DNA from 3 places in the Brevibacillus sp. FSL K6-2834 genome. Region 2 is predicted to be linked to each of the others. Evidence: riboswitches for the same ligand, from Rfam matches in the RefSeq annotation. Region 2 holds a riboswitch; each other region holds the start of a gene.
What was found. Region 2 has a riboswitch for S-adenosylmethionine ahead of NST96_RS22525 (2,3-diketo-5-methylthiopentyl-1-phosphate enolase). Riboswitches for the same ligand answer to the same signal wherever they lie in the genome.

Region 1 (3,272 bases), 1.1 Mb from region 2:
CAAATCAAAAATATTGTACATGAGTGTGCGCGACGCGTTGGTATAGTCGGTCACATGCGCCCGGCCGCCGGACAGCTTCCAGATCAGCCACGTGTCAATCGTTCCGAACAGGAGGTCGCCCTGCTCCGCCAAAGCGCGGGCGCCTTCCACATGGTCGAGAATCCATTTTACTTTTGTGCCCGAAAAGTAAGCATCGATCAGCAGACCGGTCGTATCCCGAAACAATGGGTCGTATCCCTTGCTTTTGAGCTCTTCGCAAATTCCCGCTGTCTGTCTCGACTGCCAGACAATTGCGTGATAGATGGGCACTCCGGTATGCTTGTTCCACACCACGGTCGTCTCGCGTTGATTGGTGATCCCGATGGCTGCCACTTCCTGCGCCGAAACATTGTGGCTGGCCAAAACCTCGCCGATTACGCCGACGACCGATGACCAGATGTCCAGGGCATTGTGCTCTACCCATCCTGGCTGGGGAAAGAGCTGGGGAAATTCTTTCTGGGCCATCCCGACGATGCTTCCTTGCTTGTCGAACAAGATGGCCCGGGAACTGGTCGTCCCCTGATCGATTGCGAGCACATACTTTGTATCCATGAGCTTCCTCCTTCTACCGCGGGATACGGGCACCCTTTTTCTCCTCTATTAGGGGTGAAACCGGATGCGGTCTATATCCCGAAGCATTGGGCCGTCTCCGCTCACAACACGGGAAACTCTTCCGCCCTGATGCCGAAATCGCGGTGCAGCGCCTTCTTGTGCTCCTCTGCAAAACCGCTGGCAATCATGCCGATGCGCAAGACGCTCGCCCAGTCATATTGTATTCGCTGTTTTTCCACGAGAACTCCTGCCCGATCCAAAAAATGCGTGACTTGATCAGGCGTTCCCCGCAACGCTTTACTTTCCAGATAGCAAAAGCACCGCTTCTCCCCGGCTTCCCGATTGCCTGCCGGCTCGCTTTCCTGCCAGACCGGCTGAGGAGTGAAGCGCTGGGTCAGCAAATAGGCCAGATCCTCCACCACAGCGCTTGCTGTCGGAAGCTCGCCTGCCCCTTTGCCCATGAACAAAAGGTCGCCGACGATATTGCCCGACACCTGCACGGCGTTGTAGGCATCCTGCACCTGCGCGAGTGGGTGATCCAGCGGCAGAAGCGTTGGACGGACGGAAAGCTGTAGACCGCCCCCGGCCTTGGAAGCCTTGGCCAGCAGCTTGATCCGGTACCCCAATTCGCGGGCGAGGCCGATCTGTCCGAGATGCAGCTTTTCAATCCCCTGCCTCTCGGCTGCATGCAGCGGCAGCGATTCACCAAATACGAGCTGGGCGAGGATGTACGTTTTGTACAAGGCATCCCAGCCCTCTACGTCCGAGGCGGGGTCCGCTTCGGCGTAGCCCAGCTCCTGCGCCTGCTTCAGCACTTCGGCGTAGGGAAGCTTTTCCTGTTCCATCCGCGTCAGGATGTAATTCGTCGTCCCGTTTAAAATGCCGCTGACCGATACGATGTCATTAGTCCGGAGAAACTGGCGCAGCACGCCGAGAATCGGAATCCCTCCGGCTACGCTGGCCTCGTACGCGAGCTGAACGCCGTGCCGATTGGCTAGCCGCACCAGCTCCGTTCCGTGCTTGGCAAGCAGCTCCTTGTTCGCGGTGACGATGTGACAGCCCTTTTCAATCAGTGCGCGGACATAGCCGTATGTCGGCTCGACGCCGCCCATCACCTCGACGACGATGTCCACGTCTGACGCCAGCACTTCTTCAAACCGGGTCGTGATCAGATTGTTCTCAATCGGTACAGACCGCTGCTTTTCCGCATTGCGGACCAGCGCCTTGACCACCTCGACACGTCTGCCCAACCTGTCCGACAGCTTTTGCTGCTGAGAGCGGATCGTTTTCAAGACGCCGCCCCCCACCGTCCCTACGCCAAGCAATCCTACTTTTACCACACTTGCACTCATGTACTCCACCTCTTTTTCTCATTTCAAACATAAAAAAGGCCTTCTTCCGTTTAAGAAGAAGGCTCGCGAGCTACAGGGGGCCTCCTTCTCATCTGCCAAGACATACTGCTGCTGTCTTGCAGGAATTGGCACCTTGCCACAAACTGCGTGACGGTTGCCGGGCTTCATCGGGCCAGTCCCTCCACCTCTCTGGATAAGAAAGAAGTTATGAAGTTGCGATAACTCAAAAACATTTGATCATACAAATAAAAAACCTTCTCCCGTTAAGAAGAAGGTTGGCATCCGGAATGGACGTACTCCCGCTTCTTATCTGTCAAGACTGTCATCAGTCCTGCAGGAATTGGCACCTTGTCACAAACTGCGTGACGGTTGCCGGGCTTCATCGGGCCAGTCCCTCCGCCTCTCTGGATAAGAACAGTATTTTCCTGTTGGCAACATTGTAAGGAATTCGGTTTGAGCCGTCAACCAGATATTTCCGACATTTCATCTTCGGACAATTCCTTTCATTTTTGAAAAGAAAGGTTTCTCATTTTTAATAAGGTGTTCTCATGCAGGTGATGGCGCACCAACAGACATTTCCAGCACTTTGTTTTGGTTTTTGCTTTCTCAATAGTGAGAATAATGGTACTGCCGATGCTCCTTCATACTGCACAGGAAGCAGCCGGTCATTTGGTATCATTCTTGCATATATTTTCAGAAAAGTCAGAGTATAATTCCCTTTTTCCATTCGCATGGGACGTCGGGTGCGTCGAATATACATGAATAAAAGACGCTCCACTCTGACTTTTTCAGCAGGAAGGAGGTGCTTTTTTTGAGTAGGCTGCTGCCTGTTTTGATCCACGATCGTCCCACTTAGCTTCGGTTTCTACTATGATCTGCCCGTGTGCAGAAGGAGGGTGTTTGGATGAGACTTCGTCCGCGTGAACCAATCGATGTTGCGACACAAGTCGCGGTATTTCCTGCTACGATCGATCTGCATTTGCAGAAATGGCTGTTTCGAATGCGAAGATAGAACGTTTTCCAAAAATGGAAGGAGGACTCTATGCGAGTCGCTATTTTAGGAGTTGGCGGTGTAGGACAAGTAAGCGCGTGTGAAATCGTGAAATCGAAGTATTTGCAAAAACTGGTGCTGGCAGATATATCGATCGGCCCGGCTGAAGAGCTGGCTGCCGAGCTGCGCCGGGAGACGGATGTGGAAATCCAGGTAAAACGTGTCGACGCACGCGATGTATCGAGCGTCCAATCTATTTTGACTGACATTGACGTACTGCTGCATATCGGCTTGCCGGAAAACAACTTTGAAGTGATGAAAGCGTGCCTGAACACGAA
Region 2 (3,272 bases):
ATCGGCTCGACAAAAAAGTCAATGCCGCCGCTGGTGATCAACAGCTCGATGCCTTCCTCCCGGCAGAAGCGGACGAATTCGGCAAATCCGGGGCGAATCGTCGCCTCTTTGACGATGTAGTCTATGATCTCCTGCTTTTTCTCGGATGGGATCAGCTTGAACAACGCGCCGACACCTTCGCGGATCGACACCTTTTGGGTGAGAATCTGCTCGATCAACTCTTCCCGCTCAGGCGGAGCAAAACGTCGCATAATCGCGACAATATTGTCTTTTTCCGTAATTGTTCCGTCAAAATCGCAAAACAGCACGAGTGGCTTGGTCATCATTTTGTTCCCCATTTCTGCAAAGCCTGTGACAGTTCAGCAGATTCGGAGGAAGCGTCCTCCAGCGTTTGTCCTGCCACGACTGCGTTGATCGCTGCGACAAACGCTCGGGCGCCTGCCGTCGCACCACCTGGATGGCCGTGAATGCCCCCACCGGCATTGACCACCTGGTCCAGGCCAAAATCCTCGTACAATTGCGGGACAAGGCCGGGATGGATGCCCGCAGACGGTACCGGAAATGATTTGCGCAAAGTTCCGGTCGGTTCGGTCAAATGCTCCGCCAGCTTGAGCGCTTCTTCTTTGTTCAACGCCACATTTCCGTACGGCGATGGGAAGAGCACCAGGTCTGCGCCAGCCAAGCGCATCAGCTTGCCCAGGAGCAGCGGTGTCCCAATACCGTAGACGGGCGACGGATAGTAGGCTCCGGCGAGCGCCGGGTGGGCCATAATCGGCACCTGAACATCCGGGTCTGCAGCCAGTCGGTGCAGGGCATCGTAGCCAAAGGCAAGCACGTTAAACAGCAGGCAGTCTGCGCCGGCTTCCACAGCTCTCTTGGCACGTTCGGTCAAGTCGGTGACCGACCCGGTCAGATTGGCCGCATACAGAACCGGTTTCCCTGTTTCCGCTTCTGTTTCCCGGGCAATCTGTTTAAACGCCCGGATTCGTTCCAGAAAGGGAGCACGGTCATCGGCAAAGAAAATTTCGTCATCTTTTACTAGGTCAACGCCGCCCAGAGCCTGTGCCCGAAACTGGGTTTTCAGATCGTCAAACGGCAGGCCGAGGCAGGATTTGAAAATGCTCATCAAGAGTGGGCGATTATGCGCTCCGAGCCGATCTCTGATGCCTGAGATGCCGTATTTCGGGCCGGGAAAAGCGGCCAAAAACGCTTCCGGAAACTGTATGTCAATCAGCTTGATTTTTCCGTCCATGGACAGTTTCCCAAAGACGCCTGTCAACAAGGACGGAATGTCAGCGGTAAAGTTGCGAACCGGGTAGCTGATCGTAATCAATCCGCGGCTTTCGCCGTTTTCCAGGGTATCGAGCACCTGGGCGCCGACAGCTTCACCCAAATAGGGCTTCAAATCTGCCTGCTTGGCTGCGGGCAGATCGGTCCAACTGCCGACAGTCATCCCGACGGCGATCGCTTCCGCCTTTTTTTGCAAGTCCTTTGCCTGAGTCAAATAGGTGACGAGGATGCGTTGTTCGCTCAATGAGGAAACCTCCTTTTCTCGCAAAAAAACCTCCCCTTCGAGAGGGGAGGCGCTTTCGTCCGATAACGTTTTCGTCTCCTCTCATCTCTCGGTTCAGGGTCGAAGTGGCAGACTTTCGTCGGCGGCTTCGACTCTCACCGTTGGAATTAGCACCGTTTCGCCCCCCTTGCAGGGTAAGCGCCGGTTGCCGGGCATCATAGGGCCAGTCCCTCAGCCAGCTCGCGATAAGAGTTTCATGTACAGTATGCATTTGACTTGCGATAACCCCATGATATGCTGTTCCTTTTCGGGAGTCAACCCTTGTTTTGAGCATTAAAAATTTTGCTGCAGGTGGAACTTTTTCTAAAAAAAGGCGTGGTATCAGGTGAAAGGGTGTGAAGGAATGGGAAAGGCAGGAGTGGAGGATGTGTACCGCCTGCACGTCAATGACATATACCGCTACCTCCGCAAGCTCACCGGCGATGCAGGCTGGGCGGAGGATCTGACGCAGGAGACCTTTTTCCGTGCCTTTCAGCACCTGGATACCTATCGGGGAGAAAAAGTGCGTCCTTGGCTGTTCAAGGTAGCGTACCACGCGTTTATCGACTGGCACCGCAAGCAAAAGCGCAGGCCTGTTCAACTGATCGACACCTTGCCTGAGCAGGCGGATCAGGCGGCGGTCAGTCCGGAATCGGCGGCACTGGCTAGGGAGACGGCGGCCCTCGTGCAGACTGTTCTCCGGGGGCTGCCGGAAAAACAGCGACAGGTGCTGCTGCTTCATGCGGAAAAGCTCAGCTATGCGGAAATAGCCGACGTCCTCGGCATCGATGTGGCCGATGTGAAGCGGTCGATCTACCGGGGACGATTGAAGATGCGAAAATGGTGGGGGGACGGTCAACATGGCGGATAACGGCAAGCTGGAGGATCATAAGCAAAAAAGCCGGGAGCGCGATCAGCTCCTTCTCGCTTATCTGCGGGGGGAGCTTGGCGCTGAGGAGACAGCGCGATTGAGGCAGCGTCTCGCAGACGACCCGGAGTATGCGGAGCGACTGGAGGAGCTTTTGCTGGGAGGCGGGCTGATGCAGACAGAACCGGAAGACAAAGCCGCGGATTTTTTGCCGGAGGAGAAGCAGCGCTCCATCATCCGCTGGGGAAAGTGGAAGAGCAGGCTGTCCAACGCCGCCTACACGGTGGGGATCTCGCTGCTGATCGGCTTTGTCCTGTTGTTTGTCAACTATTGGATTGGCCGGTCGCTGTATGAAGATATGTTTCGCGTCTCCAAGGATTTGGTGAATTTCACTCAGCCGGGGATCGTAGCAGGCAGCAGCGGCGCGCAGGTTGGCCTTTTTTATGGCAGCATTCAAATGGAGCTGCGCGAAAAGGTGGGGGGCGACCGTCAGCAGCCAGGGTATTTCGAGACTACGAATGTGTTTACCAAAGTATCCTCCCGCCCGGTATGGAACGACGGCGTTCGGAAGAAAAATCTGTTTTTCCTGTTCCCGCTTCAGACGAAGCTGCAGGAGGATACCTCTTTCAGACGAGAGCCCGCGTGGAAGACGCTTGAAATGCTGCCGGAGGGGACGGTATCGCAACTGGCGATTTCCTTTGACCGGTTTATGAGCCTGGAGGAAATGTACGCTTTCCTGGCTCCGTATAATTTGGACCTTACCTGGCTGGCCGTGGATACCGGACAGGAGGTGCTGCATGAGGATGCCAAAGAAGGCGTGCTGCTGCTTTCGGCCGGTGACGTCTGGGGTTT
Region 3 (3,272 bases), 790 kb from region 2:
TTCTCAGTCTATAATGGCATCAAGAGCATTTCGCAAGTACGACAGGCAAGAGGGGGTACATATGTTTCAGTTGGTCCGCAACACCTTGACGAACAAAGAAGGCTTTATGATCTTTATTTTATGGAATCATCTCTGGGTTGCAGGCTGGATCGCGTATCAGATGGATGTGAACTTCTGGAAGGTCACCTCCGCAGGCTTGCTGGCAACACTGATCGTTTCTCCGTTGTACTTCATTCGCAAGGACAGCTACTTGATCCGGTATCTGGTCGGAATTGGTCTTCTCTATTACTCGATTGCATTTGACCACTATACACCGTTTCAGGAAATCTCGTTTCTCGCGTTCATCGTCCTGGGCTTTTTGGCAGCCTATCTGGACTGGAAGCTGATTGTATCGGCGGGGGCGATGCAGGTTGCGGCGACATTAATCGGATTTTACACCGGTTCTTACCAGTTGTTTGACGGCCATTTTTCGGAAGTCAATTTGCTGCTTCGCATTGTCGCTTTCGTGCTGATGATCGCGGGGCTCACCTATCTCTGTCTGGCTGGACAAGCGTCGCTTGCAAAAGCGGACAGCGCGAGACGGGAAGCCGAAGACAAAGAGCAGCGCCTGGAAGAGCTGCTGCGGAATATCAAGATGGTAACAGAGCAGGTGGAGCGCACATCCGTGCATGTCCATGAGCATGCCGAGACGACAAGGCGCAACACGGACGAGATGATGGTCGCCTTCAAGGAAGTGGCGACCGGAATGGAATCCCAAGCCAATTCCACTGTCAAAATCGAGGAAGAAGTGCAATCGATCGACCAGGAAATTGTGACTGTCAACGAGCAAGCGGCCGTCATGAAGGCGGAAGCGGATCAGAACAGCCGCCGCTTGGCAGGAAGCATCAGCATGATGAGCGAGCTTTCCGAGCAAATGGAGCAAATCGTTCAGGCGGTCAATGTGGCGTCTTCGACGATCCGCGAGCTGAACAAGCAAGCCAACAAGGTCGAGGAAATCGTCCAGACGATCAACCAGATCGCGACACAGACGAACCTGCTCGCGCTCAATGCCGCGATCGAATCGGCTCGTGCGGGTGAGCACGGCCGGGGCTTCGCCGTCGTGGCGGACGAGGTGCGCAAGCTGGCTGAGCAAAGCGCGACGGCTACGCAGGAGATCGCCGGAATTTTGCAGTCGCTGCATCAAGAAAGTGAAAATGCGGTGAAGCATATGAGCACGGGCGAAGTGTCGGTAGCAAAGGGGCAGGAGCTGGCGGTAGAGACAGTGGCGTCTATCGAGACGGTTCGTGCAGGCATGGAAGCGTTCCTCGAGGCCGTAGAGCATGTGCGGACGAGCATGGATCGCGTGAAAATGCGCTCCGGGGAAGTGGCGGCCGAGATGTCTACGATTACAGCGGTCACCGAGGAGTCTGTTGCCAACCTGGAGGAATTGTTTGCGACGGCGGAGAACCAGCATCAAAAGGTGCGGGAGATTACCGAGGAGCTCGGCGAGCTGAACGCCTTGTCGACAAAGCTGCAGCAATCATTTCAGCGATAATCGTAATGTTTGAAATTGCAGAAAAAAGAATTGCATTTTTCAATTGATCTGCTAGAATGAATTCAATATCAATTAAATAGTTTCACCTTACCTTATCAAGAGCGGCGGAGGGACTGGCCCGATGAAGCCCGGCAACCACTGTGCACACGTGCACAGAAAGGTGCCAATTCCTACAAAATCCATTTGGATTTTGAGAGATGAGGAAGAGGTTGGCGATATACCGCAAACTCTTCCTCCGGGAAGAGTTTTTTCTTTGTACAAAGGAGGTTATTGACGAACGTTAATTTAATTAAATATAATAATATTCGTATTTTATTCAAATTGATTTTTTATACACGCCATAAACCAACGATATTTTGTTATAAAAACGAATAATATCGTTCGGGATATTGATAGGAGAGAGGACATCATGAAAAAATTGCTTCTGGCTTTAACGACATTCGCTGTACTGGCAGCCGGATGCTCGACAAACAGCAGCGCCCCCGAAGACAAGGGACAAGCCCAGACAGGCGGACAAGAAACAGCGAAAAAGCGGATCGCGCTGGTGCTGCCCGAGAAAATCGGGGTTAACCCGTTCTTCCAGCAGATGGACGATGGAGCGAAGAAAGCCGCCCAGGAATTCGGGGTGGATGTCAAGACGATTGAATCCACAGACCACGGGGCTATCGAGGAAAATATCCGCGTGGCAGTGGCCGAGCAATACGATTTGATCATCACGTCTTCCTTTGAAGCCGAGGATGCGCTGAAAAAGGTAGCGACAGAAAATCCTGACCGCACCTTCGCCATCATCGATACGCAAGTCGATTTGCCCAACGTCCGCAGTGTCATGTTCCGCGAGCAAGAGGCTGCATACCTGGTCGGAGCGGCTGCCGGTTTGGCAACCAAAAGCAACAAGGTAGGGATCGTCGCAGCAATGGACATTCCGATCCTGAAAAAATGGACAGTCGGGTTTCAGGAAGGGCTCAAGGCGACCAACCCGAACGCGGAAGTGCAGATCAACTACGTCGGCAGCTTCAGCGACCCGGCAAAAGCGAAGGAGCTGGCGCTGCTGCAGGCTTCCAAAGGAGCGGACTTTATTTACGGCGCAGCGGCTGTAGGAGATCTTGGCGTGTTTGAAGCAGCCAAGGAAAAAGGCTTCTACACCTCCGGACAAGACGTTGACCGGACCAGCATCGACCCTGAGCATATCGTCCTGTCCCAGTTGAAAGGAACGGACTCCGCTGTGTATGAAACGGTGAAGGCATTTGTGGACGGCAGCTTGAAGCCGGGTGTCGTCGCCTACGGACTGAAGGAGAACGGCGTCGGCGTGACCTATGTTACGCATGACAGCCCGACTCCGTTGAACCCGTTCATTGGAGAAGAAGTCGTCAGCAAGGTAAAGGCGATCAAGGATGAGATCGTCGCGGGGACGAGAACCGTGACAGACCCGCTGAAACAATAGCAAGAGCGCTGATTCGGAAACCGGCTACATGAGCGTAGTCGGTTTCCTGCTCTACCGGGAAGACAAAAGAGGGAGGGGAAAAAGGTGGCGAACCGACTGGAAATGCGAGGCATGACCAAGCGCTACGGCGATTTTACCGCCAATGACAACGTTTCGTTTACGTTGAAAGAGGGGGAGGTCCATGCGATCGTCGGCGAGAACGGAGCGGGCAAAACCACGCTGATGCGCATGCTGTACGGTATGGAGCAGCCCACTGCCGGAGAGATCGCAGTAAATGGCAAGCCCGTCGTCTTTCGC

Region 1: another riboswitch for S-adenosylmethionine. It lies ahead of NST96_RS17430 (homoserine dehydrogenase); the one in region 2 lies ahead of NST96_RS22525 (2,3-diketo-5-methylthiopentyl-1-phosphate enolase).
Region 3: another riboswitch for S-adenosylmethionine. It lies ahead of NST96_RS26015 (BMP family protein); the one in region 2 lies ahead of NST96_RS22525 (2,3-diketo-5-methylthiopentyl-1-phosphate enolase).

Annotation. Positions count from the first base shown of each region.
Region 1 is NZ_CP151945.1:3,514,068-3,517,339, forward strand. Features, by position in the region: gene glpK (glycerol kinase GlpK) at 1-591, opposite strand, end outside; gene NST96_RS17430 (homoserine dehydrogenase) at 693-1,943, opposite strand; SAM riboswitch class I at 2,029-2,143, opposite strand; SAM riboswitch class I at 2,247-2,358, opposite strand; gene NST96_RS17435 (saccharopine dehydrogenase C-terminal domain-containing protein) at 2,986-3,272, shown strand, end outside.
Region 2 is NZ_CP151945.1:4,588,436-4,591,707, reverse strand. Features, by position in the region: gene NST96_RS22530 (2-hydroxy-3-keto-5-methylthiopentenyl-1-phosphate phosphatase) at 1-323, opposite strand, end outside; gene NST96_RS22525 (2,3-diketo-5-methylthiopentyl-1-phosphate enolase) at 323-1,534, opposite strand; SAM riboswitch class I at 1,613-1,765, opposite strand; gene NST96_RS22520 (sigma-70 family RNA polymerase sigma factor) at 1,917-2,423, shown strand; gene NST96_RS22515 (anti-sigma factor) at 2,413-3,272, shown strand, end outside.
Region 3 is NZ_CP151945.1:5,382,585-5,385,856, reverse strand. Features, by position in the region: gene NST96_RS26020 (methyl-accepting chemotaxis protein) at 62-1,534, shown strand; SAM riboswitch class I at 1,624-1,738, shown strand; gene NST96_RS26015 (BMP family protein) at 1,944-2,975, shown strand; gene NST96_RS26010 (ABC transporter ATP-binding protein) at 3,060-3,272, shown strand, end outside.